3 regions of the Flexivirga oryzae genome follow, and region 2 is predicted to be linked to each of the others. Evidence: riboswitches for the same ligand, from Rfam matches in the RefSeq annotation. Region 2 holds a riboswitch; each other region holds the start of a gene.
What was found. Region 2 has a riboswitch for cobalamin ahead of metE (5-methyltetrahydropteroyltriglutamate--homocysteine S-methyltransferase). Riboswitches for the same ligand answer to the same signal wherever they lie in the genome.
Positions count from the first base shown of each region.

Region 1: linked by a shared signal. The riboswitch ahead of FHU39_RS19920 (ribonucleoside-diphosphate reductase subunit alpha) and the one ahead of metE (5-methyltetrahydropteroyltriglutamate--homocysteine S-methyltransferase) in region 2 are both predicted to bind cobalamin.
Region 3: linked by a shared signal. The riboswitch ahead of FHU39_RS15580 (hypothetical protein) and the one ahead of metE (5-methyltetrahydropteroyltriglutamate--homocysteine S-methyltransferase) in region 2 are both predicted to bind cobalamin.

Region 1 is NZ_JACHVQ010000004.1:153,977-163,565, forward strand. Features, by position in the region: gene FHU39_RS19905 (LysR family transcriptional regulator) at 1-411, shown strand, start outside; gene FHU39_RS19910 (TetR/AcrR family transcriptional regulator) at 416-1,033, opposite strand; gene FHU39_RS19915 (ribonucleotide-diphosphate reductase subunit beta) at 1,075-2,085, opposite strand; gene FHU39_RS19920 (ribonucleoside-diphosphate reductase subunit alpha) at 2,082-4,898, opposite strand; cobalamin riboswitch at 5,033-5,244, opposite strand; tRNA gene FHU39_RS19925 (tRNA-Gly) at 5,512-5,582, opposite strand; gene dcd (dCTP deaminase) at 5,685-6,260, shown strand; gene FHU39_RS19935 (alpha/beta hydrolase) at 6,257-6,955, shown strand; gene FHU39_RS19940 (ABC transporter ATP-binding protein) at 6,995-8,137, shown strand; gene FHU39_RS19945 (ABC transporter permease) at 8,143-8,787, shown strand; gene FHU39_RS19950 (ABC transporter permease) at 8,784-9,521, shown strand; gene FHU39_RS19955 (ABC transporter substrate-binding protein) at 9,554-9,589, shown strand, end outside.
Region 2 is NZ_JACHVQ010000001.1:2,617,922-2,627,510, reverse strand. Features, by position in the region: gene FHU39_RS12390 (acyl-CoA dehydrogenase family protein) at 1-591, shown strand, start outside; gene FHU39_RS12385 (carboxyl transferase domain-containing protein) at 588-2,141, shown strand; gene FHU39_RS12380 (YhjD/YihY/BrkB family envelope integrity protein) at 2,203-3,507, shown strand; gene metE (5-methyltetrahydropteroyltriglutamate--homocysteine S-methyltransferase) at 3,476-5,785, opposite strand; cobalamin riboswitch at 5,840-6,052, opposite strand; gene FHU39_RS12370 (MFS transporter) at 6,184-7,491, shown strand; gene FHU39_RS12365 (MBL fold metallo-hydrolase) at 7,496-8,305, opposite strand; gene FHU39_RS12360 (MFS transporter) at 8,340-9,589, opposite strand, start outside.
Region 3 is NZ_JACHVQ010000002.1:527,871-537,459, reverse strand. Features, by position in the region: gene FHU39_RS15605 (phosphoadenylyl-sulfate reductase) at 1-183, opposite strand, end outside; gene FHU39_RS15600 (MoaD/ThiS family protein) at 237-2,174, opposite strand; gene FHU39_RS15595 (hypothetical protein) at 2,291-3,091, opposite strand; gene FHU39_RS15590 (RNA polymerase sigma factor) at 3,072-3,596, opposite strand; gene FHU39_RS15585 (nucleoside/nucleotide kinase family protein) at 3,855-4,496, opposite strand; cobalamin riboswitch at 4,538-4,675, shown strand; gene FHU39_RS15580 (hypothetical protein) at 4,754-5,737, shown strand; gene FHU39_RS15575 (energy-coupling factor transporter transmembrane component T family protein) at 5,734-6,825, shown strand; gene FHU39_RS15570 (ATP-binding cassette domain-containing protein) at 6,822-8,387, shown strand; gene FHU39_RS15565 (ECF transporter S component) at 8,393-9,250, shown strand; gene FHU39_RS15560 (aldo/keto reductase) at 9,428-9,589, opposite strand, start outside.

The DNA.
Region 1 (9,589 bases), on a different contig from region 2:
ACGACCGACTCGTTGCATCTCGCCGTCCCGGTCGACGGCGCGGCATTCGCGGGAGTGGAGTCCATCGAGCAGGCGGGTGGCCTGCCCTGGGTGATGGAGCCACAGGGTGCGGCGTCGCGGCACTGGGCCGAACAACTGTGTCGGCAGGCCGGGTTCGAGCCGGACGTCCGCTTCGAGACCGATGACCTGCAGGCCCACGTCGCGTTGATCGAGTCGGGTAACGCGGTGGCCGTGCTGCCGGATCTGATGCTGGTGCCCCGGCGTCCGCGGGCACGACTGATCGAGCTGCCGGGCCGGCCGAGGCGGTCGGTATTCACCTCGGTGAGGAGGTCGAGCACCGGCACGCCCGCCGTGCGCGCGTGCCGGTCGGTGCTTGCGGAGGTGTTCCCGACGACGGTCGAGCTGACCTGACAGCTCAGAGCGGCGCGAGCAAGCCTTCGAAGGCGATGGCGGTGAGTGCGTCGGCGATCGTGTCCGGGCTGGTGCGGCCGCTCGGCCGCACCCATTCGGCGAGTGAGTTGACCATGCCGAAGAGCAACCGGCTGATCAGGTCGGCCGGTATGTCGGTGCGTATGCCGCCCTCGGCCGCCGCATCCGCGACCAACTGCGCCAGCTGCGCGTCCAGCTCGCGGCGCCGCTTCAGGGCAGCGACCTCCGCCGGGGTGTTGCCGCGGACCCGCAGCAGCAGAGTCACGGCAGGGAGGTGCTCGATCAGCACGTCGACGCTGCCGCGCACAGCGCGCCGCAGTCGCTCCAGCGCCGTCACCGAACTGTCGGCTCGCGCCGCCGCGACGGCTTCGGACAGGTTGTCCAGCGCTTCGTCGAGAGCCTGTTGCAGCAGGTGTTCCTTGCTCGGAACGTGGTGGTAGAGCGCCGATTTGGTGAAACCCAGGCGGGCGGCGAGGTCGCCCATGCTGGTGGCGTCATACCCCTGCAGGTTGAACAGCTCGATCGCCTCGCGCAGCACGGTCTCCTGGTCCTTGCCGGGCCTGCCGCGACGACGCGGGGTCGGCTCCTCGACGGCGGATGTCATACCCCGAGACTTTCACACTTCGCCGCCGAGGACCCGATCGGTTACGACCCCGCTTGGGCGTCCACCTCGTAGCTGGTGTTGATCGACTCGAAGAAGTTGACCAGTTCGAGCGTGTCGTTGGCCGTTGCCATCCATTTCGCGGGATTGCTGACGCCCCAGTGCGGTCCGAAGCCGAGCTCGTCCAACCGGCGGTCGGCCAGGTAGCGCACATAGGTGTTGATGTAGTCGGCGTTGAGGCCGAGGATCCCTCGCGGCAGCAGATCGCGGTTGTACTGCTCCTCCATCTCCACCGCGTCGAAGATCATCTGCTGGATCTCTTCGGCGAACTCCTGCGTCTGCAGGTCGGGGTTCTCCTCCAGCACGGTGAGGATGAGGTTCATGCCGAACTTCAGGTGCAGCGACTCGTCGCGCACGATCCAGTCGATCAGCGAGCCGAAGTTGCGCAGCAGGTTCCGCTGCCGGAAGCTCAGTGCGACCATGAAGCCGCTGTAGAACCAAATACCTTCCAGCACAACGTTGTACGCCACCAGGTTGCGCACGAAGTCGCGCTTGCCCTCGGTCGTCGAGATGTCCAGGGTCTGCTCGGCCATCCGCTGGATGTAGCGGACCTCGAACTCCTCCTTCGCGGCCATCGACGGGATGTCGACGTGCGCCGCGTAGGCCTCGGCACGGTCGATCGGGAAGGTCTCCAGGACGTATTCGAACGCCATGCAGTGGTTCGCCTCCTCCCACATCTGCTTGGCGAGGTAGAGGTGTGCCTCCGCGGCGCCGACGTAGGGATAGACGCCGAAGGCGAGGGCTTTGTTGACGAGCAACTCGTTCGGATTGAAGTAGCTCATCAGGAAGGTGACCGCGTGGCGTTCCTCGTCGGTCATCCGCTCGAAGTCCGCAAGGTCCTCACCCAGCTGGATCTCATGTGGGAACCAGGTGTTCGCGACGGCCTGGTTGTAGAGGTCGTAGGCCCACTGATAACGGATCGGCTTCAGGAGCAGGGCATCTTCGATGCCGGTGCCGAGGATCGAACTCCTCGTGTCCGAAGTAGTGGATGTCATTGGCATGCCTCGCAGTTCAGCAGTTCTTGGGGGTCGGTCGGGCAGGTGAAGCCCTCGGCGAACTCCGCATCCGCAGCAGCCACGGGCATCGCCTGGGTGACGGGGGCATGCACGGGCGCCGGCTCGGTGACGGGGACATCCACGGGCGCTGGCTGGGTGATGGAAGCATGCACGGGCGCCGGCTGGGCGACGGGGGCATCCACGGGCGCCGGCTGGGTGATGGGAGCATGCACGGGCGCTGGCTGGGTGATGGGAGCATCCACGGGCGCTGGCTGGGTGATGGGAGCATGCACGGGCGCTGGCTGGGTGATGGGAGCATGCACGGGCGCTGGCTGGGTGATGGGAGCATCCACGGGCGCTGGCTGAGTCGCGGGGGAGCGAAGCGGAGGAGCGGATCGAAGTCCGCCCGTCTGTTCCGATGCGTCAGCTTCAGTCGTTGCCCGCCGTGCGAAGCCGAAACCGCCTCCGGCGCGGCCGCTCTCGACGGCCTTGTTGACCTTGACCGTCGACTGCTCGGCACGGTGCCGTGGCTTCATGTGCAGGTAGTACGTCGTCTTGACACCCTTGCGCCAGGCATCGACATACAGGTCGCTCATGCCGCCGATGTCGCGCGACTCCAGGTAGATGTTGCGGCTGATCGCCTGGTCGATCCACTTCTGGGCTCGGGACGCAACCTGCAGGTATGCCGTGGGAGGCAACTGGAACGACGTCTGGAAGATTTCCAGGAGGTCCTCCGGCACACCGGGCACGACCGACAGGTCGCCGCGCGAGCGGAGCAGTTCCTCACGGACCGCGTCCCACAGGCCGCGCTCCTCCAACGCCGCAACCAGGTTGCGGTTGACCTCCAGGAACTTACCGGACGAGGTCGTGCGTGAGAACAGTTGTGAAAACTGCGGATCTAGTCCGGGTGTGGTGCCGGCGACCAAGCCGATCGACGCCGTCGGCGCGATCGCCATCAGCGTTGCGTTGCGGATACCGTCCTTGACGCGTTCCCGCAGAACGTCCCAGTCCATCCGGCTGGTCCGTGGCACGTCGACCTCGACCGCCCGACGCCGCTCCAGCACCTCGAGGGTGTCGATCGGGACCAGGCCACGTGACCAGCCGGACCCCTCGAAGTTCGGGTAGGCGCCGCGCTCCTGGGCGAGGTCACACGACGCATCGATCGCGTGCCAGCTGATGAATTCGGCCAGCCGGTCGATGAGGTCCGCGGCTTCTTCCGATGCGTAGGACAGGCCGAGCTTCTCCACCACGTCGGTGAATCCCATGAACCCCAGGCCGATTGCGCGGTTCTGGTCGTTGGAGTGCTCGGACTCGGGCACCGACGAACGCGTGATGTCGATCAGGTTGTCGAGCTGTCGCACGGCGACGCGGACGGACTCGGCGAGCCGGTCCCAGTCCCACTCATCATCCACCAGATGCCGGGAGAGGTTGATGGAGGCGAGGTTGCACACCGAGACGTTGTCACGGTCCTGCGGCAGGGTGATCTCGGTGCACAGGTTCGACAGGTGGATCGTGCCGGTGTTGTCGTTGAGCGCCCGCTGGTTGATGGTGTCCTTCCAGGTCAGCCACGGGTGCGAGGTGGTCTGCAGCGACACGAGGATCGACTTCCACTGTGCGCGCGCCCGGATCTTCTTGAAGGAGCGCAGTTTTCCGGTCTCGGCGAGGGCGGCATACTCCTTGTACCGCCGGGAGAAGTCGTCACCGACGAGCTCGACCAGGTCGGGAGTCTCCAGGGGGTCGAAGAGGTACCAGTCGTCGTCCGCCACCACGCGCTTCATGAACTCGTCGGACAACCAGACCGCTATGTTGGCGGTGCGGGCCCGCCGGTAGGGGTCGCCGGCGTTCTGCCGGAGGTCGAGGAACTGCGGGAAGTCCAGGTGCCAGTTCTCCATGTAGAAGCACAGCGCGCCGAACTTCTTCCCGCCACGGGACACGGCGCGCAGGATTGAGTCGATCGTGTGCATGAACGGGATCGGGCCGGTGGAGGTGGTGTTGTTGCTCCGGATCGGGCTACCCTCAGAGCGCAGTTTGGAGACCGAAAGACCAATGCCACCAGTACCTTTGGTGAGCCACATGACGTCACGCATCGACTTGGCGATGTGCTCGATGTCGTCGTCCATCTGCATCACGAAGCAGTTCGACAGCTGCGGGGTGTTGGTGCCTGCATTGACCAGGGTCGAGCCGGCGGCGAGGTAGTCGAGCGACGCCATCTTGCGGTAGAAGCCGATGGCGGCCTGCGTCGGGTCCTTCTCGTTCACCGACATTCCCATGGCGACGCGCATCCAGAAGTATGCGGGCACCTCCAACGGCTGCCGCCTGGAATCCGTTGCCATGTAACGGTTCTTGAGGGTGATGATGCCGATGTAGCGCAGGCCGTCGTCCAGGTGGTGATCGAGGGCGGCGGCCAGCTGCTCGAGGTTGAACGCCGACGCGAGGCGCGCGTCGAAGAGTCCGTCCTCGACGGCCTCCCGCACGTAGCCGGGGAAACGTGCCTGGTGCAGCAGCGCGAGCTCCGACTGTGTCTCGAAGTCGCCGAGCACCTTCTTGTAGATCGTCTTGAGCAGCAGCCGGGAGGCGATCACGTCGAAGTCCGGGTCGTCCTTGACGTTCTGGACGGCCACCGAGATCGCGGCTTCGTCGAGCTGTTCGGTGGTGATCCCGTCGAAGAGCGTGATCGCCAGCTCCGAGGCGATCTGCATGGTCATCGCCATGGCGTTCGGCAGGCCGTCTGCGGCTCGCTCGATCGCCCGGTTGATGCGGTCTGCGTCATACGGCTCGCGTGAACCGTCGCGCTTGGTGACGTGTATGGCCACGTGCGTTGTCTCCCGTCTTCCCTCACTGTCGGTCCGGCGAGGAGGACGGCGAGCGGGCAGCGCAGGGCACGTGGCTCGCTGCCGCTCGTTCGTCAGCCCTTCCCGCGCGGGCTGCGGTCGGACCCGCCCGCGAGTGCGCGGTCGGGGCAGTGGCAGGTCTTCGGACTCGTGACTCCGTGCGCGGCCGCGCACACCTACCGGTCGTCGCTTCCCGGGCCGGTCAGCCCAGTGCTGATGACGACTTTCGTCCTCACTCACCGCTGCGGGGGCAGTGCCGGACTCTCACCGGCTTCCCTCTCTCCTCGGGTGCTGCGACCGTCGTATGACGACAGTCGCAACACTCGAACCAGCTGCAACAGACACACTATCTAGTGGTGTCCTGTTTGCCAAGCCCCCACATGCTGTAGTTGCAAACGTGTAATTTCATCGATGTCAAATCGGCGGAATGACGCGGAGAAACCACTCGGCGACAGGCTCACAAGACGCCGATAGGCTCAGAAATACCGCAGTCGCGCCGGGCATTTACTGAGCCGGTGAGGGTGTTTCTGAGCCTCTCGGTCAACTCCGCACGACGCGGAGGACTCGATGGGGGGCGCTGGGGAAAGCTCCGAAGAGCGAGTGACGAGAATCGAACTCGCGTATTCAGCTTGGGAAGCTGATGTTCTACCATTGAACTACACTCGCGTGCCGCGAAACGGTCGCCGACAGGCGCTCGCTCGGACCGGCAGGAGTCTAACTCACCAACGCCCGCCACGCGGCAACCGCCCGCCCGGTAGCGTGACCACCGTGCTGCTCTCCGACCGCGACATACGTGCCCAGATCGATGCCGGCCGGGTCCGTCTCGAGCCCTACGACGAGGCGATGATCCAGCCGTCGAGCATCGACATCCGGATGGACCGCTACTTCCGGCTGTTCGACAACCACAAGTACCCGTTCATCGACCCGGCGGCCGAACAGGACGAACTGACCCGGCTGATCGAGACAGAGCCCGGTGAGCCGTTCGTGCTGCACCCCGGTGAGTTCGTCCTCGGCTCGACGTACGAGCAGGTGACGCTCCCGGACGACATCGCCGCGCGCGTCGAGGGCAAGTCCAGCCTCGGCCGGCTCGGCCTGCTCACCCACGCGACCGCCGGCTTCGTCGACCCCGGGTTCTCCGGTCACGTGACGCTGGAACTGTCCAACGTGGCGACATTGCCGATCAAGCTCTGGCCGGGCATGAAGATCGGCCAACTGTGCTTCTTCCAACTGAGCAGTCCAGCCGAAAACCCTTACGGCAGTGAGAAGTACGGCTCGCACTACCAAGGGCAGCGCGGTCCCACGGCCAGCCGCTCCTACGCGAACTTCCACCGGACCGACGTGTGACGCGCGCCGATGTGCTGCTGGGGCGTCGGGCGGTGACGGGAAGCCAGCGTTTCGAGGTCGGCCCGTCGCACGACGGCGCGCACCCGTTTCTCACGCTGCCCGACGGGCGGCGCACGCCCGATGCGATCGCGCTGCTGCTGCACGGCGGGGCCGAGCACGGCCTGGAACGCACCACCAAACGCACCCCGCCACTGCTGCGCATGCTCGCCGTCGGTCGCCGCATCGAGGCGGACCTGGGTGGGCGGGTCGGCGTGGCAACCCTGCGGGACGCGGTGCGCGGCTACAACGGCGAGCAACGGTCACCGGTCGTCGACGCCCGGTGGGCGCTGCGCCGGGTGCGCGACCTCTACCCCGGCCTGCCGGTCGCGCTCGTCGGACATTCGATGGGCGGCCGGGTCGCCCTGGAGTTGGCCGGGAGCGAGGGTGTCGTGGCCGTGGTCGGTATGGCGCCGTGGATCCCGCAGCAGTATGACGTGCAGCCATTCCTGGGTCGGCACACCCTGCTGCTGCACGGACGCAAGGACGTCGTCACCGATCCGCGGGAGAGCGCGACGCTGGTGCGGCGCATCACCGAGGCCGGCGGGGACGCGCGCGGCATACAACTGGCCGACTGGCACGCGATGCTGCTGCAGGCACGTGCCTGGCACCGGCATACGACCAGGTTCCTGGCGCAGACGCTGCTCGACCCGCGGTAGCGAGGGGAATGTCGGTCCGCTGCGTTACGTTTGATGACCATGATCCGCTTCGAGCAGGTGGTCAAGACCTACGGCGGGGGAGACAGGGCCGTCGACGATCTCTCCTTCGAGGCGCCGACCGGCAAGATCACCGTCCTGGTGGGCCCGTCCGGCTGTGGCAAGACCACGTCCCTGCGGATGATCAACCGGATGATCGAGCCGACCAGCGGGCACATCTACATCGATGACGAGGACGTGCAGGCCGTCAACGCGGCCAAGCTCCGGCGCGGCATCGGCTATGTCATCCAGCACGCCGGGCTCTTCCCCAACAAGAGGGTGGTCGACAACGTCGCCACCGTGCCGGTCCTGCTCGGGACATCGAAGCAGCAGGCCCGCGAGCGGGCTCGCGAAGTGCTCGAACTCGTGGGACTGCCAGGAGATTTCGCCGACCGGTGGCCGTCGCAGCTGTCCGGAGGACAACAGCAGCGGGTCGGCGTGGCACGTGCGCTGGCCGCCGATCCGCCGGTGATGCTGATGGACGAGCCGTTCAGCGCGGTCGACCCCGTCGTGCGCGAGCAGTTGCAGGACGAGTTCCTACGGCTGCAGCGCGATCTCGGCAAGACGATCGTCTTCGTGACCCACGACATCGACGAGGCGCTCAAGCTCGGTGACCAGATCGTGGTGATGCGCGTCGGCGGCAAACTCGCGCAGTTGGCCGATCCGGCCTACCTGCTCGCGCACCCGATCGACGACTTCGTCGCGGACTTCATCGGCCGCGACCGGGGTTATCGCGCGCTGACCTTCACCGAGACACCGCAACTGCCGTTGGCGGCGGAGCCGACGGTGCCGCTCGGCACGACGCCCGAGCAGGCGCGCGCGGCGACCCGGGACGAGTGGCTGCTCGTCGTCGACGACGGCCGGCCGGCCGGTTGGGTCCAGCCGGGCCAGATCGCCGCGCCCATCGAGCCGGCGATGCTGCACCGCGGCGGCACGGTGGCGCGCGCTTCGGGCCCGTTGCGGGCGGCCCTGGATGCCGCGCTGTCGTCACCGAGTCGGCGGGGAGTCATCGCCGGGGAGGACGGGCGGCTGCTCGGCACCGTGCGGGCCCACGAGGTGCTGCAGGCCATCGAGGCGACCGATCGCCCACCGGTCGACGAGGCCGACATCGCGCCCGAGCACGCCGGCCTCTCGCTGGACAAGTAGCCCCGATGCTCTCCTTCATCCAGGACCACTGGTCCGACATCCTCAGCAGGGGGATCCAGCACGCCTGGTTGGCGGGTCTGCCGCTGCTGATCGGCCTGCTGATCTCGCTCCCACTGGGCTGGCTGGCGCGCCGGGCCGCCTGGCTGCGGGTGATCCTGGTCGGCGGGTCGAGCCTGCTCTACACGATCCCGTCGCTCGCGCTCTTCGTGCTCATACCCCTCGTCGCCAAGACCAAGATCATCGACCCGACGAACGTCATCATCGCGATGACGATCTACACCATCGCACTGCTGGTGCGCACCGTCGCCGACGCACTCGGCGCGGTGTCGGAGGAGACCACGCAGGCCGCAATCGCCATGGGTTACACGCCGATCCGACGCTTCTTCGGTGTCGAGCTGCCCCTCGCCGTGCCCGTCATCTCGGCCGGGCTGCGGGTGGCGGCGGTCAGCAACGTCGCCATCGTCAGCGTCTCCGCGCTGCTCGGCATCCGGCAACTCGGGTTCTACCTGACCGACGGCTACCAGATCAACTACTGGGCAGAGGTGTGGACGGGCATCGCGGCCTGCCTGGTCCTGGCGCTGATCTTCGACGTGGCGATCCAGCTGGTCACCAGGGTCCTCACGCCGTGGCAGCGGGAGGTGGGCGCATGATCGGGCAGGTATGGCGCTGGCTGATCGACGGCGCGAACTGGCAGGGCAGCACCGGGATCACCCATCGGTTGCTGGAGCACCTGGAATACACCGGCGAGAGTGTGCTGATCGCCGCTGTCATCGCGCTGCCGATCGGCGCCGTGATCGGTCACTCCGGCCGAGGGAAGTGGATCCTGTCGGCTGCGAACGCGTTCCGTGCGATCCCCAGCCTCGGTCTGCTCTTCGTGGTCGCGATGTGGTTCGTGTCCCGGCTCACCAGCGACGCGGCATACCTCGTCCCGACGATCGTGGTCCTGGTCATCCTGGCCATACCGCCGCTGCTCGCCGGCGCCTACAGCGGCGTGAGCGAGGTGGACCCGGCCGCGCGAGATGCCGCGTTCGGCATGGGTATGACGGGCCCGCAGGTGCTGGCCCGCGTCGAACTGCCCTGTGCGCTGCCGCTGATCTTCTCCGGGCTGCGCAGTGCCGCACTGCAGGTGATCGCCACCGCGACCATCGCGGCGGCGATCAGCGTCGGCGGACTGGGCCGCTACCTGATCGACGGTCTGGCCAACAGCGACTACGTCCAGATGGCCGGGGGCGCGATCCTGGTCGCCGCACTGGCGCTCGTCGTCGACGGGGTGCTGGCCGCGCTGCAACGACTTCTCGTGCCGGGCGGACTGCGCTCGGCACGTCCTTCCCGCCACAAGCGCCGCGCCGCGGTCGCCGAGGCCCGGTCGGCACCCGCCGCCTGAACTTCCGATCCCAACCGAGATGAGGACACACCATGAAGCGCACACTCTCCGTGACCGCACTGGGCATC
Region 2 (9,589 bases):
TTCACCGTCGAACCTGCCTACGACAAACTCGGCTGGCACACCTCGGACACCCACGGCCTGACGTTCACCAACTGCGTTGTGCCCGAAGACAATCTGCTGGGGGAGCGGGGCGCCGGTTTCAAGCAGTTCCTGAAGACACTGGACGACGGCCGCATCGCGATCTCCGCGCTCGCGGTCGGTCTCTCGCAGGCCTGCCTGGAGGCGGCCACCGAATACGCCAGGACCCGCACCGCGTTCGGCAAGCCGATCGGCGTCAACCAGGGCGTCTCGTTCCAGCTGGCCGACCTCGCGGTCATGGTCGAGGCGTCCCGGCTGCTCACCTACAAGGCGGCGTGGCTGAAGGACGAGCTGGAGGCCGGTCGCCGGTCCGTCGACGAGGTGAAACAGGCGGCGTCCCGGGCGAAGCTCTACTCGACCGAGTCCGCGGTCACCGCGACCCGCATCGCCACCCAGATCTTCGGTGGCAACGGCTTCATGGAGGAATACCCGGTCGCCCGGTTCTACCGCGACGCCAAGATCCTGGAGATCGGTGAGGGCACCTCCGAGGTGCAGCGGATGGTGATCGCACGGGGCCTAGGCTTGGGCGCGTGACGGCTGAGGAGGGCGACCCGCGCGTCGCCGACGTCCGGGCGCGGTTGACGGCCGCCCACGAGGCGTCGCAGACCCTGTCCGAGAAGGCACGCGCCAAGCTCGACGCGCAGCACAAACTCTATGTGCGTGACCGGATCGCGCTGCTGTTCGACGAGGGCTCGTTCGTGGAGGACGGTCGTTACGCCAACGCCGTTGCGGGCGATCTGCCCGCGGACGGCGTGGTGACCGGACGCGGCACGGTCGACGGCCGCCCGGCGATCGTGGTCGCCAACGACCCGACGGTCAAGGCGGGGTCCTGGGGTGCGCGAACGGTCGAAAAGATCGTCCGGGCCACCGAATCCGCCCTGCGCGAGGAGTTGCCCGTCTTCTGGTTCGTCGACTCGGCGGGCGCGCGCATCACCGACCAGGTGCAGCTCTTCCCGGGCCGGCGCGGCGCGGGCCGGATCTTCCACAACCAGGTCGCGCTGTCCGGCAGGGTGCCGCAGATCTGTTGCCTGTTCGGTCCGTCCGCTGCCGGTGGCGCCTACATCCCGAGCTTCACCGACGTCCTGATCATGGTCGAAGGCAACGCCTCGATGTACCTCGGCAGCCCGCGGATGGCGGAAATGGTTGTCGGGGAGACGGTTTCGCTCGAAGAGATGGGCGGTGCCCGGATGCACTGCACCGTCTCCGGTGTCGGCGACCTGCTCGCGCAGGACGATGCCGAGGCCATCGAGCTGGCCAGGCTCTACTTCTCCTACGTGCCGTCCACCTGGCGCGAGCGGCCTCCGGCATACCTCGGCGAGGAGCCCGCAACGGCCCTCACCGAGCACACCGTGCCGGAGCTCGAGAGCCGGCCGTTCGACATCCACACCGTGATCGACGGCCTCGTCGACGACGACTCGTTCTTCGAGCTCAAGCCGCTGTTCGCGCCCGAGCTGGTCATCGGCTACGGCCGCATGGACGGCAGAACCGTTGGCATCGTTGCCAACAACTCCGCCGCCAAGGGCGGAGTGCTGTTCACCGACAGCGCCGACAAGGCGGCCCGGTTCATCTGGACGTGCGACGCCTACTCGATCCCGCTGATCTACCTGGCCGACGTTCCGGGCTTCATGATCGGCTCCGAGGTGGAGCGGGGCGGCATCATCCGGCACGGCGCGAAGATGGTGTCCGCCGTCGCCGAGGCGACCGTCCCGCAGTTCTGCGTCGTGGTTCGCAAGGCGTACGGCGCGGGCCTGTACGCGATGTGCGGACCCGGTTTCGGGCCGGACGCGACCATCGCCCTGCCCACCGCGCGCATCGCGGTCATGGGGCCGGAGGCGGCGGTGAACGCGGTGTATGCCGGAAAGATCGCGGCCATCGACGACGACACCGAGCGGGCGGAGTTCGTGCAGGCGCGACGCGACGAATACCTCGAGGACGTCGACCTGGAGCGGCTGGCGTCCGATCTGGTCGTCGACAGCGTGGTCGAGGCGGCCGAGCTGCGCACCGAGCTGTTGCACCGCCTGGCCTACGCCGCCCGGCGCGACCGCGCCTTCAGCGAGCGCCGCCGCGCCATACCCCCCACATAGGCAGTGCCACGCCACACCGCGTGATTCCGAGGTTTTCATGGTGGGCAAGTACCGTGGAGGCGTGTCAGCGCACGCGGTGGTCGATCGGGCGCAGCGGAGGTTCCCGCCGCTGGGCTATCCCATCGCTGTCGTTTACAAGTTCATCGATGACATGGGCAACTACCTGGCAGCCCTGCTGGCCTTCTACGCGTTCGTCTCGCTGTTCCCGTTGCTGATCCTCGCCACGACCATCCTCGGGGTCGTCCTGAGCGGCAATCCCAGCCTGCAGCAGGATCTGATCACGTCGGCTCTCAACGAATTCCCGATCATCAGCGACCAGATCGCCTCGCCGAATGCCCTATCGGGCAGTTGGGTGTCCATCACGGTCAGCACGATCGTCGCCCTCTACGGTGCGTTGGGCAGTGCGCAGGCGTTCCAGTTCATCGCGAACAGCGTGTGGCACGTGCCGCGCAACTCGCGGCCCAACCCGTTCGCCGCCCGTGGGAAGTCGGTCGGCCTGATCGCGTTGCTCGGTACCGCGCTGCTCGCCACGATCGGTCTGACGCAGGTCATGCCACGGCTGGTGCACCTGGCGGGTCTGGCCGCGTTCGGTGTCGATGTGGGCACCCTCGGCATCGACGTCTTCGCGATCATGGTCGCCTACCACGTGGCCACCAATCGCTCGCTGCGGTGGCGGGACATCTGGCCGGGCGCGCTGTTCGCGGCGTTCATGTGGCAGGTGCTCCAGCGTTTCGGCGGGATCTACGTCGAGCACGTCGTGCAGCGCAACAAGGCCATGAACGGCACGCTCGCGGTGGTTCTCGGGCTGATGCTGTTCCTCTTCATCGCGGGCATGATCATCGTCATCAGCATGGAGATCAATGCCGTGTGGGTGCTGCACCTGTGGCCGCGAGCGCTCCTGACGCCGTTCACCGACAACGTCGAGCTGACCGACGCCGACGTCCGCGCCTACAGCGGACTCGCCAGGGCGACCCGGCTCAAGGGCTTCCAGCAGATCGACATCGGCTTCGAACGACCACCCGATCCACCGGGGGACGAACCGGCGCACGAGGAGGTCCAGCTGCCGCTCGACTTCGACGGCGCCGACGGCGCCGACGGCGCACCGGAGCCGGCACCGGCGCCGGGAACCCTGCGCGAGCAGGACGTCCCACCGCCGGTGACGGCCACCGAGCCGATGCCGACCCGGGCCTCACAGGACCCGCTGGAAGCTCACCGGCTCCCGGCCGTGCACGCCGCGGGCGCTCCGAAGAACGACGAGCGCACCATCCCGCTGGTGGGCCGCCACCCGACGGAGGCCGACGACGAGGACGACGACGTCGAGGACACCGCTCCGGTCATCCGCGGGCCGTGGTCGGCCGGGCGCTGAGCCCTTCCCGCACCTCGGCTGCCGCCGACACCACATTCGCGAGCGCGGCGCGCACCTCGTCCGGTCGCCGGGTCTTCAGCCCGCAGTCCGGGTTGACCCAGACCTGCTGGGCCGGCAGTGCGTCCACCGCCTTCTGCAGCAGCTCGCGCACCTCCTCGCTGGAAGGCACCCGCGGTGAGTGGATGTCGTAGACACCCGGGCCGACGCCCTTGGCGTAGCCCGATTCCTTCAGTTCGTCGGCGAGCGACATACCCGACCGGGTGGCCTCAAGGCTGATCACGTCCGCGTCCAGGTCGTCGATCGCCGCGAAGATGTCGCCGAAGTCCGCGTAGCACATGTGCGTGTGGACCTGCGTAGCATCGGTCACGGAACTCGTTGCCAGCCGGAAGGATTCGGTTGCCCACTCGAGGTATGCCGGCCGGTCGGACTCCCGCAGCGGCAGCGTCTCGCGCAGCGCCGGCTCGTCGACCTGGATGACCCGGCAGCCCGCGGCCTCGAGGTCGCTCACCTCGTCGCGCAGGGCGAGCGCGACCTGGCGCGCGGTGTCGCCCAGCGGCTGGTCGTCACGGACGAAGGACCAGGCGAGCATCGTCACCGGGCCGGTCAGCATGCCCTTGACGGGACGCTCGGTCATCGACTGCGCGGCCTGCCACCAGCGGACCGTCATCGGCTCGGGACGGGAGACGTCGCCGAAGATGATCGGCGGTCGCACACACCGGGTGCCGTACGACTGCACCCAGCCGTGGGTGGTCGCCAGGTAGCCGTCCAGCTGCTCGGCGAAGTACTGCACCATGTCGTTGCGTTCCGGCTCGCCGTGCACCAGCACGTCCAGGCCGAGCTGCTCCTGCAACTCGATGACCGCGGCGATCTCGTCCCGCATGGTCGCGTCGTAGGCCGCCTGGCCGATCTCGCCGCGGCGCAGTGCCGCCCGGGCCTTGCGCAGCGAGTCGGTCTGCGGGAACGAGCCGATCGTGGTCGTCGGCAGCAGCGGGAGGCCGAGCGCTTCCTGCTGCAGCGTCCGCCGCTCGTCGTACCCAGCGCCGCGGTGGGCGTCGGCGTCGGTGACGGCGGCCATCCGCGCGCGCACGGCGTCGTTGTAGGTGCGCGCCGATGCGCGTCGGGACGCGAGAGCGTTCCGGGCCGACTCGAGCGCCGGTGCGGCGGCCGTCTCGTCGGTGAGCGCCGTTGCGAGAGTGCGCACTTCGAGCACCTTCTCGCGGGCGAACGCGAGCCAGCTGCGCAGCTCGTCGTCGACGGCGGTCTCCTTGGCGGCGTCGAGCGGGACGTGTAGCAGCGAGCAGGAGGTGCCGACGACCAGGTCGTCGACGCGCTCGGCGAGCCGGCGCAGCGTGGTGAGCCGGTCGTCCAGGTCGGCGGCCCAGATGTTGCGGCCGTCGATCACCCCGGCGACCAGGCGCTTGCCGGCGAGTCCGTGCTCCAGGATCGCGGTCACGTTGTCGGGGACGGTGCAGTCGATCGCCAGGCCGTCCACCGGCGCGTCGGCGAGCACCTCGAACGCACCCTGCAGGGCGTCGAAGTAGCTGGCGACGACCAGCTGCGGGCGCTTCATCGCGGAGCCCAGCCGGCCCAGGGCGTGCCGCGCCGCCTCCAGCACGGTCGCCGGCTGATCGAGCACCAGTGCCGGCTCGTCGAGCTGCACCCACTGCGCTCCGGCCTCCTGCAACTGGTCGAGGATCTCGACATACACCTCGAGCAGCGGGTCGAGCAGCGTCAGCGGGTCGAAGTCGGCGGGTGCGTCCGGCGCAGGCTTGGCGAGCAACAGGAAGGTCAGGGGGCCGACGAGGACCGGTCGCGCGGGGTGGCCCGCCGCGGTGGCCTGCGCGAGGTGGGCGAGCTGCCGGGAGGCGTCCGCGGTGAACGTCGTCCCGGGCGACAGCTCCGGCACCAGGTAGTGGTAGTTGGTGTCGAACCACTTGGTCATCTCCAGCGGCGCGACCGTGTCGTTGCCGCGCGCCATTGCGAAGTAGACGTCCAGGTCGTTGTCGGCGGCGTCGCGGTAGCGCTGCGGGATCGCGCCGACCATGGTCGCAGCGTCGAGCACGTGGTCGTAGTAGGAGAAGTCGCCGGTCGGTACCTCGTCGATCCCGTTGTCGGCAAGGAGCTTCCACGCATCCGCGCGCAATGCTGCGGCGATGTCGTGCAGCTCGTCGGCGCTGGAACGGCCGGCCCAGTAGGCCTCGATGGCTCGCTTGAGTTCCCGCTTCGGGCCCTGGCGTGGCCAGCCGAGAACGGTCGTGGAAGTGGTGCTGTCGGTCATCGTCATACTCCTTCGCGACCCACCCGAGAGGTCACAGAATCGGCCGTGCCCGGGTTCGGGCTCGGGCGACAGGCAGGTCTTCGGACTCGTGAGCAGGCCGTCGAAAGGCGCCTACTGTCCGTCGCTTCCCGGCTGGTGGCCAGTGCGTGTGACGGAGGTCGTTCTCACATACCGCTGCGGGGCAGTCCCGGACTCGCACCGGGTTCCCTCTTGCGACGCGCACACCGATCACTCGGTATGACGCGAACCTGTCGCGAGCAGCAGCCTACTGATCCTCTGCCGGGCCGCGTGGGGCGGTTCGATCCGTGGTCTCCCCGACGCCGAGGACCTCGTCCAGCGGGGCACCGATGATGCGCAAATTCAGTTGTGAAAAATTGTGGCTGGAGGAGGCTGTTCCCATGACATCACCGGGGGACGCGATGTGCGACGAATTGCCGACCGACGCGAAACGCCCGGCTCTCTGGCGTAACAGGGACTTCCAGCTGTTGGTGGTCGGCAACACGCTCAACGGCATCGGTTCCCGGATGAGCGGGCTGGCGTTCCCGTTGCTCGCCCTGTGGATGACTCACAGTGCGGCGCTCGCCGGACTCGTCGGGGGAGCCGTGGTCGCGGGGCTCGTGGTCGCCGGGCTGCCCGCCGGGGCCTTCGTCGACCGCTGGAACCGACGGCAGGCGATGGTCTGGTCGGCGCTCGTCGCGGCGGCGGCCTACGCGACGGTCGTAGTGGCCTACGCCGCCGATCTGCTCACCATCGCCCACCTCGTGGTCGCCGGTGTGGTCGTCGGTGCCGCGGAGTCGGTGTTCGGCCCGGCGGACACGCTCGCCACCAAAGCGGTGGTGCCGGCACCGGACCTGAGCACCGCCATGTCGGCCGTCGAGGGCCGCCAGGGCGTGACCGGGCTGATCGGACCTCCGCTGGGCGGGTTGCTCTTCTCGGTCTCCCGCTCGCTCCCGGTGCTCGCCGACGTCGTCTCCTACGTGGTGTCCGCCGCCGCTGCACTGCTGGTCCGCACCCCGCTCCCGGCGCCGCGGCCCGAAGGTGGAGAGCACGAACCGCCTTTGCAGGCAATGCGATCCGGTCTGAAGTTCGTCTGGCGTCACGAGGTGCTGCGACCGGTGGTGGTCGTCGCGACCCTGCTCAACTTCGCGGTCAACGGGTTCCTGCTGGTGCTGATCGTCGTACTGCAGGAACGTGGTGTCCGACCCGTGGGTATCGGGCTGGCGGAGACCGCGATCGCGGTCGCGACGATCGTCGGCGCGCTGTTGTCCGCGATCGTACTGAAGAAGCTGGCCGCCGGGCGCGCGCTGATCGTCGGCACGGTGTTGCTCGGGACGTGCTTGGTGGCGTGTGCATTCGTGCACAGCTACCCGGTGCTGCTGGTGCTGCTCGCGGTCGGATTCCTGTTGATCCCGGCAGTCAACGCCGGCTTCATGACCTACGTCATGCTGATCACGCCGGAAGCGATGCAGGGCAGGGTGCAGAGCGCCCTGATGACCACGCTGATGGCGATGTCACCGCTCGCACCCGTCGTCGGCGGCCTGTTCGTGGAGTGGTGGAACGGCGAGGTGTCGCTCGTCGTGCTCGGCGGACTCGCCCTGCTGAGCGCGCTCGTGGTCGGGCTCGTCGGGCCGCTGCGTCGTATGCCGCTGCTGGCCGACGTGCCGCCGGTGGACCAGGGTCCCCAGCCCGACGCCGCCGCGGCGTGACGCCTCAGGTCAGGTGGTCGAAGTCCCCGCGGACCCACGCGGCGTGCCGCTGCGCCGAACGCTGCACCGCGGCAGCCGCGTCGGTCGGCACCGCGACACCGAAGTTGTTCCAGATCTCGTCGAACGCCAGCGGCTTCACCCGTTCCGCGATGCGCAGGACCACGTTGCCGGACAACGGGATCAGGTTGGGGTAGGAGCGCATGAAGCTGACCGTGCGGTGATCCGGGTTCGGCATGATCGTGTCACCGCTGAGCAGCGTGCCGCGTCCGTCCGCACCCGCCGACCAGTGCGCCACCGCACTGCCGGGGAAGTGCCCGCCGACGCGGTGCAGCGTGAGCCCGTCGGCCAGGTGCAACTCATCGGTCCATTCGGTGATCGCCGCACCACGCAGGCCCAGCCACTGCGTGTCCGCGGCGTTGACGTAGACCGGTGCGTCGTCGAACGCCGCCGACCACTGCAACTGCACCCCGAACATGTGCGGGTGGCTCGCCGCGATCCACCGGATCCCGCCGCGCTCGGCCACCGCGGCGACGGCCTCCTCGTCGAGGAAACCCGGTGGGTCCCACAGCAGGTTGCCCTCCGGTGTCTGCACCAGCAGCCCGGTCTGCCCGATGCCGACCTCGGTCCGCAGGCCGGTCAGTCCCGGTCGCAGGTCGAGCACCTCGACCCGGTTGCCGTCGGCGGCCAGCTTCGCCAGATCGGTCCAGAGCTGGCCCCCGACCGGCAGGTACTGTCGTTCGTCGGCGCAGATCGGGCAGTCGCGATCGGCCGCGGCCTCGTCATACTCCACCGCACAGGTGGCACAGGTGATCATGGGTACCATCCTGTGACCTCGAGCGCGCTCGAAGTCAAGCGGTGGACTCGGCGACCACGCTCGTATCGCGTGTGCCGAAGTGGATTCCCTTCTGTTCCTTGCCGAACAGCGTCAGGATGATGACCACGATGAATACCGGGATGATCGTCGCGGACAGCGCGAACGGGTAACCGTGCGACGACGCGAGCGACTCCTGGATCGGCAGGTTGAACGCGGCGAGACAGTTGCCGAGTTGATAGGTGACACCCGGATAGAACCCGCGGATCTCGTCGGGTGACATCTCGGTGAGGTGCGCTGGTATGACGCCCCACGCACCCTGCACCATCACCTGCATCAGGAACGAGCCGAGGATGACCATGCCCAGCGACGTCGAGTAGGCGAACAGCGGCACGATCGGCAGGCCGAGCACGGAGCACAGGATGATGATGGTCTTGCGTCCGTACCGCTCCGACAGGGCGCCGGCGATCGCACCACCGATGATCGCCCCGATGTTGTAGACCACCGCGATCCAGGTCGCCGTGGACTTGGCGAAGCCGAGGGCGTGGTCCGTCGTCTCCTTCAGGAAGGTCGGGTAGACGTCCTGGGTGCCGTGGCTCATCCAGTTGAACGCGGTCATCAGCAACACCAGGAAGATGAAGCGCTTCCAGATCGTCGGGTTCTTGACGATGTCGGCGACGCTCGTCGTCGTCTGCCGGAAACGCTGCTGGCTCTCCCGCCATACCTCCGACTCCTCGACACGCGAGCGGATGATCAGCGAGATCAGCGCGGGCACGATCGACAGCGCGAACATCCAGCGCCAGTTGAGGCCCCACCAGGTGTTGACGACCAGGAACGCGAGCGACGCCATCAGGTAGCCCATCGAGTAGCCGCCCTGCAGGACACCGGAGAAGAAGCCCCGCCGGTTCGTCGGGATCTTCTCCATCGCCAGCGCCGCGCCCAGGCCCCATTCGCCGCCCATCCCGATGCCGTAGAGCATGCGCAGCACCATCAGTACCCAGAAGTTCGGGGCGAACGCGCACAGGAACCCGATCACCGAGTAGAACGACACGTCGACCATCAGGGGGATGCGCCGTCCGGCCCGGTCCGCCCAGAGCCCGAAGATGAACGCACCGACCGGTCGCATGATCAGCGTCATCGTCGTGATCAGCGACATCTCGGTCAGCGACTTGCCGAAGTCCTTGGCGATCTGCGCATAGATGAGCACCACCAGGAAGTAGTCGAAGGCGTCCATTGCCCAGCCGAGGTAGGCGGCGGCGAACGCGTTGCGCTGGTCCGAGGTGAGCT
Region 3 (9,589 bases), on a different contig from region 2:
CACGGCCATCCCGTCCTCCTGCAGGGCCGTGACGATCGCGACGCGGTCGCCGAAGGTCTCCAGGGCCCACTCGATGACGTCCTCGGGCTCCTGGTCGTCGAGCTCGACGGCGATCTCGCCGATCTCCAGGTCGTCGAAGACGACGCGCTCATCCTCGGTGCTCGGTGCGAGGCTCAGTGTCATGCCATGTCCTTTCGTATGCCGTAGCCGAAGTGGTGTGCCGTGTTGCGCGTCGCTCAGCCGCCGGAGAGGGCGGTGATGACCACGATGTCGGCACCGGGCTGGACGGCGGTGTTCATGCCGTCGAGGTTGCGGACGTCCTCGTCGCCGATGGCGATCAGGAAGGCCTTGTCGACGGTGCCTTCGGGCATCACCGTCTCCTTGAACCCGGGGAAGCGCTTCGCGACGATGGCCAGTGCCTCGCCGACGGTCGGAGCCTGCACCTCGATGCGGTCCTCGCCGTCCACCAGGGGCAGCAGCGGTCCGGGGACGCGCACGCCGACACTGGTGTCGGGCGACGCGTTGGCAACGTCGATGCCCTGGGCGACGGCGATCAGCTCGTCGTCGGTGTGGCCGTTGCAGAAGTCGCCGAGAGTGAAGTTGAAGTCGCCCTTGTCGGCACGCTCCTTCAGCCACGCACCGACCAGCCGGTCCATGACGCCGTTGATCTCGTGCGTCGGCACCCGGCGCATCAACCGGCGGCCGATGGCGCTGCGCGAGCCGAGCCCCCCGCCGACGGTCAGGTCGTAGGCCTCGATGCGCTCGTCCGAGCCGTCGACGCGGGTCGTCGTGCCCTGCAGGCCGATCTCGCCGACCCAGTGCTGCGCACAGGCGTGCGGACAACCGTCGACGTGGATCGCCAGGTCGCCGATCGGGCCGGCGCCGTAGCTGTCGGTGAGCTCGTCGAGGATCTCCTCCAGCTTGCCCTTGGTCTCGGCGACCGAGTAGTTGCAGAACCGGTGGCTGGTGCACGCGATCGAGCGGCCGAACGCCCGGCCCCGGTCCAGGTCGAAACCGATGTCGCGCAACGTGTTCCGGACATCGTCGATCCGGGACTCGGGGATGTTGCCCAGCAGGAAGTTCTGCTGCCGGGTGAAGCGGACGTCGCCGCCGTAGCTCTCGACCAGGTCGGCGATCGCCTCCAGCTGAGCGCCGGAGATGCGGCCGGATGAGACCGGCACGCCGGCATACAGCAGGCCCGGCTGAGCCTGCGGGTGGACGCCGAGGTGGTCGGTGTCGGCCGTCGGCTCGGGCGCTACGCCGTCCTCCAGCGGGCGGCCGAGGGCGGCTTCGATCCGCTGGCGCATGCCCTCCGGGCCGTAGTCGTCCATCATGAACTTGATGCGGGCCTTCGCCCGGGAGATGCGGTAACGCAGGTCGCGCTGCCAGGCGTTGGTGACCGCCTCGAGGACCTCGACGGTCTCCTCGCGGGGGATGAACACACCGACGTCACGCGAGATGCGCGGGGTGTTCGTCATACCTCCGCCGATGCGGAGCGTGAAACCCTCGCGGCCGTCCTTGCGGACGGCGATCAGCGCGACGTCGGAGATCTCCGGGGCGTTGCACTGCGACTCGCAGGCCGAGATCGTGTACTTGTGCTTGCGCGGCAGGTTGGAGAACTCCGGGTTGCCGTAGAAGTGGTCGGCCACCTCGCGGATCACCGGCGTCACGTCGAAGGCTTCGCCCTCGGCCAGCCCGGTGACCGGGCACCCGGTGATGTTGCGGACGGTGTCGCCCTCGCCGCCGTTGGTGGTGAGACCGGCCGCCTCGATCCGCTCCATGACCTCGGGCAGCTTCGCCAGCTCGACCCAGTGCAGCTGGATGCCCTGGCGGGTCGTCAGCTCGGCCTCGCCGCGCCCGTAGTCGTTCGAGATCTGGGCCAGCGCGCGCACCTGCGCCGCGTTGACCAGGCCACCCGCGACCTTGATGCGCACCATGAACGTGCCGATCTTCGGCTTGTCGTGCGCCAGCGCCCACCAGTAGAGGCGGACGATGTCCTCCTCTGGGATATCCTCGTAACCGCGAGCGATCAGCTCGGGCAGCTCTTCGCGCACGTTCATCGGCGGGCGGTCCCGCTTCAGTCGCTCGATGTAGTTGCGCTTGTAAACCAGGTCCCAGTCGGGCGCTGGCCGATCGGCGCGCGAGCGTCGGGGCCGAGCCGTCACGGCAGTCATGGTTACCTCTCCGAGCGGTTGGTTAACTGAACGTGATTAGAAAGATAACCATCCGGCATGGGAGCGCGTCAAAGCGTCTCACTCTGTAGACACTCGTTCCGGAACGCGGCCCGGGATCACCAGGTGACGGTGAACGACCCCTTGTCGGTGATCGGGCTGACGGCATACGCCGTGCCGGGGATCGTCCACCCGTGGTCCGCCGACTCCTCCCAGCCCTGCGCGGGCAGGTGCGTGCCCCACCAGGCCTCGATGTCGGTGGGCAGGTAGGTGATGCGGACCGTCCGGGTGCGGTCGGTCTCCGCGGTCACCTCCCAGGTGAGGCCCTCGGGCACCGGCACGGTGCGTTGACCGTCGAGCGGGATCGCACCGGACCGGTCGGTGGGGGTGCTGCTGCTGGACGTGCTGCTGCTCGACGACCCCTGGGTCCCTCCGGCGCTGAGGGCGGTGCGGGTCGTCGACGAGCTCGGCGGCGTCGTGGTCGTGCTGGTCGACGTCGTCGTCGTGGTGGTCGTCGTCAGCGGCTGCGACTGCGTGCCCACTTGGTTGTCCGGCGTCGCCTGCCCCATGTGGGGTGTCTCCCCCGCGGTCGTGCTCGGTGTCGTCTGCGTCGGCGGCGCAACACTGACCACACCCGTCGACGCGGCCGTCGTCACCGGGTGCAGCGCGGTGGTCGTGTGCTGCTGCGAAGGATGTATGGCGAGCGCCACCACCCCGACCGCCGCGGCCGCGGCGGCGAGGATGCCGATGCCGGACACCACTTTGCGGACGCGCCCGGGCCGCGCGGGCTCGCGCAGCAACGCGGCGACCGCGTCCTCGCGGTCGGTGTCGAGGTCGTGCGGACCGATCTGCTCGGCCTTGGCGGTGAAGGCCGCCCGGAGGCGACGCTCCAGGTCGTCGTCATCGTGGTGCTGACTCATCGGATGCGCCTCCTTCGGCCATGATCTGTGCCAGAGCGGTCATTGCCCGGCTTGCTTGTGATTTCACAGTTCCCTTGCTGATCCCGAGGGCGGCGGCGATCTCCGCCTCGGACATGTCGGACCAGTAGCGCAGCACCAGGACCTCGCGTTGCCGCGGTGGCAGCTGGTCGACCGCGCGCAGCACCTGCTGGTGTTCCTCGGCCAGCAGCACCTCGCTGTCGGCCGGTGGTGCGATCTCCGGCTCGGCGACCTTGAGGTGCGCGCGCACCGTGCGGCGGCGGCGCAGCATCGAGCGGGACTGGTTGACCACGGCCCGCCGCAGGTAGCCCACGGCCGCCCCCGAGTCGCGCAGCGCCGCCCGGTTGCGGTGCATCCCGAGGAACGCCTCCTGCACGACGTCCTCGGCGCTGGCCAGGTCGTCGACGAGCAACCGCGCCAGCCGCACCATCTGCAGGTGGTGCGTGCGGTAGAGCTCGGCCAGGTCGACCGAGTCGTCGGCGGTCATCGCGCCGCGGGTGGCCGCAGATCCACGGTCACGGATCCGACCTCCCACGCGATACGGCCTCTCGGCATACACGGCGGGTGCGCTCACCGTCATGAGGCCCCGACCCCTCGCTCCGACCTTAACCAGTGATCGCGTCGATGGGTAACGCAGCGCGGGGAGGGAGCCCGAAGGCCCCGCCCTGCCGCCCCTGCGTCACGTCTCATGGTGGGAAGACGTTCGAGCGGCGCCGAGGTTGCCTGGCCGGTGGTATGACGCGGCTCACTCCACCTGCAAGAACGCGTCCGCCCGGTCGCGGGACGCCCGGATCAGCTCGGCATTGCGCTCGTCCGGGCCGAGGGCCAGGTCGGTCGCCTCCTGCATGGTGGCGCCGTACCTGCGGCGGCGAGCGATCAGCCAGTCCAGCCGCAGCTGGTCGGGCGTGTCGACATACCAGACCGCGTCGAGCAGCCCGGGCAGCTCCGACCACGGTTCGTCGGGCGACAGCAGGTAGTTGCCCTCGGTGATGACCAGACGGGTCTGCGGTGCGACCTCGATCGACCCGGCGACCGGATCCTCCAGGGTCCGCTCGAAGGCGGGCGCCCAGACCGACCAGCGTCGTTCGCGGCGGATCCGCTCGATCAGCGCCACGTACCCGGCCCCGTCGAAGGTGTGCGGCGCGCCCTTCTCCGGCGCCCAGCCGCGCGCCTCCAGCACCGCCTGCGCCAGATGGAAGCCGTCCATCGGCACCACCACCGTGGGCACGCCGCTGGCGGTGCAGCGCCGGGCGAGGGTCTTGGCGGCCGTCGACTTGCCCGCGCCCGGAGCGCCGGTGATCCCGACGATCACCCGGTCCGTGCCGTCGGCGAGCCGGGTCAGTGCACGGACGGCCCGGTCGGGATTGAGTTCGCGGATCGACGTCACGGGCAGGACTTTGCGGCATTCCGGGTCTTTGCACAAGCGGTGCTACCGTTTTCGGCGGACGCTCAGGCCGAGCGTCCGAGGTGCGAGCAGGGGAAGCCGGTGTGACTCCGGCGCTGACCCGCAGCCGTGAACGACCCGACGTCGTGAGCCGGAACACCTGCGCCACCGGAAGACCGACAACGACTGCCGCGGACTGCAGTCTCGGGCGATTCTCGGGTCGCGCGTGGCGTTCCGCGGTCCGAAAGGATCCACCCCGTATGCCCGCCGCACCCCGCCGGTTGATGCGTTCGGCTGCCGCCGGCGCGCTCGCGATCTCTGCGAGCGGGGTGCTGTATGCCGGGACGGCGGCGCCGGCTCGCGCGGCCGGCTACAACGGCTACTGCACCTCCAGCACGGGCGTGACCGTGGTGGTGGACTTCCGGAGCCTGGGTGGGGGAGTCGCGGTGCGGTGCGCGCCCGTCCGCAGCGGCGCGACCGGGCTGGACGCGTTGCAGGCCGCAGGGGTCCCGGTCACGATGGCGGCCCGGCAGCCCGGTTTCGTCTGCCGGCTCTACGGGAAGCCCGCCTCCGACCCGTGTGTCAACGCCTCCCCGACGACCGCCTACTGGAGCTACTGGCACGCCCCGAACGGCGGCGCCTGGAGCTACAGCAGCGAGGGTGCCGCGAGCCACCACGTCATCCCGGGCGGGTTCGAGGGCTGGGCCTTCTCCACCGGCAGCAAGGTCGCCCCGGGTGTGGCCCCGGTCCGCCCGGCGCCGAAACCGAAGCCGACCGCCACCCACACGACGACCCGGCCGCCCGCACCGCCTCGTCATACGACCACCACCGCGCCGCCCCGGCACACGACCACCACTGCGCCGCCGTCCACGACCGCGGCGAGGCACGACCCGGCGCCGTCCGCCCACAGCAGCACCGCGCACCGGTCACGTCCGTCCTCGACCGCACCGGCGACGGCCCACACGTCGCACACCACGTCGTCGAGTCGTGCCGCGAAGAAGTCGCGGCGAGCGAGCGGCACGTCGACCTCGGCCTCGGCCGCGGGTTCGGCGTCGAGCGGTTCGACGTCCGGCGGCGCCGTCGCCGCGGGCGGCGCGAGGCTGGCGGACAGCGACAGGCTGATCAACGAGTCCGACAAGTCCAGCAGCATCAACGCCACCACCGCCGTCGGCGGCGGCGTGCTCGCGGTGCTGGCGATCGGCGGGGCCGCGGTCGCGATCATCCGTCGGCGCAACCTCGGGTGAAGCGGCTGCGGGCTCCGGTCCACCCCCTCGCCTGGTGGCTCTGGGCGATCGGCTTGGCCGTGGCGGCGTCGTTCACCACGAACCCGCTGCTGCTCTTGCTGCTCATCGGGGTTTCCTGCTTCGTGGTGGTGGCCCGCCGCGGCAACGCCCCGTGGGCGCGGTCGCTGCGCGTCTATCTGGCCCTCGGTGCCTTCATCGTCGTCATCCGCGTCCTGTTCCGGTGTCTGCTCGGAGCCGTCGGGACCGGACCGGTGCTGGTCGACCTGCCGCGGATCCCGCTGCCCGACTGGGCGGCCGGCATCACCCTGCTGGGCCCGGTGCACCTGTCCGACCTGCTCGACGGCCTGTATGACGGCCTCCACCTCGCGGCGATGGTCATCTGCGTCGGCGCCGCCAACTCGTTGGCGAACCCGAAGCGACTGCTCAAGGTGGTGCCGATCAGCCTCTACGACATCGGGACCGTCGTGGTGGTCGCCGTCTCGGTGTTCCCGCAGCTGGCGGAGAGCATCGCGCGGGTGCGACGCGCGCAACGGCTGCGGCCGGCGCCGGGGGGACGGTGGCACCTGGTGCGGCGGATGATCGTGCCCGTGCTCGGCGATGCGCTCGACCGGTCGCTGCTGCTCGCGGCGGCGATGGATTCGCGGGGGTACGGCCGCCGCGGGGCGACCCCGCCGCGGACCCGCCGGGCCGTCGCCGTGCTGACGCTGGTCGGCCTGATCGCCGTCTGCATCGGGATCTTCGGTGTGCTGGACGGGCAGGCGGCCGCCGTGTTCCGCTGGCCCGCCTTCGTGTTCGGCGCACTGCTGGCTGCGGCCGGGCTGGCCTTCACCGCACGCGAACGCACGGTCACGCGGTATCGGCCCGACCCGTTCGACCTCGCGGCGTGGGGTGTGTCGGCCAGCGGGCTCGCCGCGGGCGTGCTGATGCTGCTGGCGACGAAGTACGCTCCGGCACACCTGAGTACGTCGACCGACCCGGTGCAATGGCCGATCGTGGACCTGCTGCCGTTGCTCGCCGCCGTGGTCGGGCTGGTCGCGGTGGTGGTTTCGCCGCCGCGCGCCATACAGGATCAGGAGGTGCCGGCGTGATCGAGCTGACCGACGTGTCGGTGCGGTACGACGACAGCCGCCCGCCCGAACTGGCGGACGTCGACCTGGTGGTCGAGGAAGGCGAGCTCGCGCTCGTCGTGGGGCGCACCGGCGCCGGGAAGTCCACTCTGCTGGGGACCGTCAACGGGCTGGTGCCGCATTTCACCGGGGGGCGGTTGTCCGGTCGGGTGATCGTCGGCGGACTGGACACCCGCGACCATCCGCCGCGCGAGATGGCGGAGGTCGTCGGCCGGGTCGGGCAGGATCCGTTGGCCGGCTTCGTCGCCGACACGGCGGAGGAGGAACTCGCCTACGGCATGGAGCAGTTGGGCGTTCCGCCGGCAACCATGCGCAAGCGCGTCGAGGAGACGCTCGACCTGCTGGGGATCGCCGAGCTGCGCAGCCGCTCACTGGCGACGCTGTCGGGTGGGCAGCAGCAGCGCGTCGCGATCGGAGCCGCCCTGGTGACCTCGCCCTCGGTGCTCGTGCTGGATGAGCCGACCTCGGCGCTCGATCCGGGCGCGGCCGAAGAGGTGCTCGCGGCGATCACCCGTCTCGTCCACGATCTGGGCACGACCGTCGTGATGGCCGAACACCGGCTGGAACGCGCTGTGCAGTATGCCGATTCGCTGATCGTCCTGCCGGGCGACGGCGTCGTACGCAGCGGCGACCCGGCGACCCTGATGATCGACTCACCGGTTGCGCCGCCCGTGGTCGGGCTCGGCCGGCTCTGCTCGTGGGCGCCGTTGGCGTTGTCGGTGCGGGACGCACGGCGCGCTGCGCGGCCGCTGCGGTCATCGCTGCGGGCGCCGGCGGCACGCACCCGCTCGGCGGGTGACGTGGCGCTCGCCGCGCGTGGTGTGACGGTGCGGTACGGCGCGAACGTCGCGGTGCGCGGGGTCGACCTGGATCTGGCCGAGGGCACGGTGACCGCGCTGATGGGGCGCAACGGGTCGGGGAAGTCATCCCTGCTGTGGGCACTGCAGGGGAGCGGCGCGCGTGCGGGCGGCTCGGTGCTGGTCGACGGGGTGGAGACGGCGGGAGCCACGGGTGCGGTGGCTCTGGTCCCGCAGACGGCGGCCGACCTGCTCTATCTCGAGACCGTCGGCGAGGAGTGCGCGGTCGCGGGACCGGCCGCGCGGGACCTGCTGGACCGGCTCGCGCCGGGGATCCCCGACCGGCAGAATCCGCGCGATCTGTCGGAGGGCCAACGGCTCTCGCTGGTGCTGGCGATCCAGCTCGCCGGTGACCCGGGTGTGCTCCTGCTGGACGAGCCGACGCGTGGTCTGGACTACCTGGCCAAGGAGAGACTCACCGAACAGCTGGACCTGCTCGCTCGTGGCGGGCACGCGGTCCTGGTGGCCACCCACGACGTCGAGTTCGTCGCCGGTCTGGCCGATCGGGTGGTCGTGCTGGCGGACGGCGATGTGATCGCCGACGGGCCGACCGCCGAGGTGGTCGCATCATCGCCGATCTTCGCGCCACAGGTGGCGAAAGTGTTGGCACCGGAGCCTTTCCTGACGGTCGGTGACGTCGCGGTGGCGCTCGAGGGCTCCGCGTGAACCCGGTGACCGACCGCGCCGCCCCCGACCGGCCGGCCGATCTGGTGGCGCGGCTGGGCGGCTCCGCGGTGCCCGTGGGTTTGCGGTCCGCGGTCGTCCTCGTGCTGGTCTCGATCGCCGGGCTGGCGATGTTCTGCTGGCCGCTGCTGACCCGGCACGCTGCCACCGACACGGCCCACGTGACCGACGCGCCGATCATCTTCGCGGTGACGCTGCCGCTGCTGGTCGTCGTCGTACTCGCCGAATTCGCCGATGGCGGCATGGATTCCAAGGCGCTGGCGATGCTCGGCGTGCTGTCGGCGGTCGATGCCGCGTTGCGGCCGACCGGTGGCGGCACCGGGGGTATCGAGACGGTGTTCTTCCTGCTGATCCTCGCCGGGCGGGTGTTCGGGCCGGGTTTCGGCTTCGTGCTGGGGTGCACGTCCCTCTTCGCGTCGGCGTTGCTGACCGCCGGGGTCGGTCCCTGGCTGCCGTTCCAGATGCTCTGCTCGGCCTGGATCGGGATGGGCGCCGGACTGCTGCCACGCCGCGTCCGCGGGCGGCGCGAGATCGTCATGCTGGTCGGCTACGGCGTGTTGGTGGCGTATCTCTTCGGGGCGTTGATGAACCTCTACGGCTGGCCGTTCCTCGCCGGCACGGACATCTCGGGGCACGCGAATCTGGCCTATGTTCCGGGGGATTCGCTGTGGTCCAACCTGCACCGCTTCCTCGTCTACACCCTCGTGACCTCGACCGGTGGATGGGACACCGGACGGGCCATCACCAACGCGATAGCCATCGCCCTCCTGGGCCGCCCCGTGCTGACGCTGCTGCGCCGCGCGGCCCGCCGCGCGTCATACGACCCCATCCGCACCGACGCCTGACCGCAACCCAGTCAGCAGACGACCACCCCGCCCGCACCCCGCGCACCCCGCCCACCCAATTCAGCGACAGGCCCAGTAATGACCGAGAGGCTCACTCATGGGTGCGATTCTGTGCGCCGGAGGGCGGTATTTGTGAGCCCGTCGGTGGTTATGTGAGCCTGTCGGCTGGGGGTGGGGTCACATCTCTTCGTGGGTGTTGGGGTCGCCGCCGAAGAGCCGGCCGTCCGGCTTGGCCAGTCCGGTGATGGCGGCCATCTCGGCGTCGGTCAGCTCGAACCCGAGAATGTCGAGGTTGTCCGCTTGGCGCTGCGGGGTCGCGGACTTGGGCAGCGGCAGCGA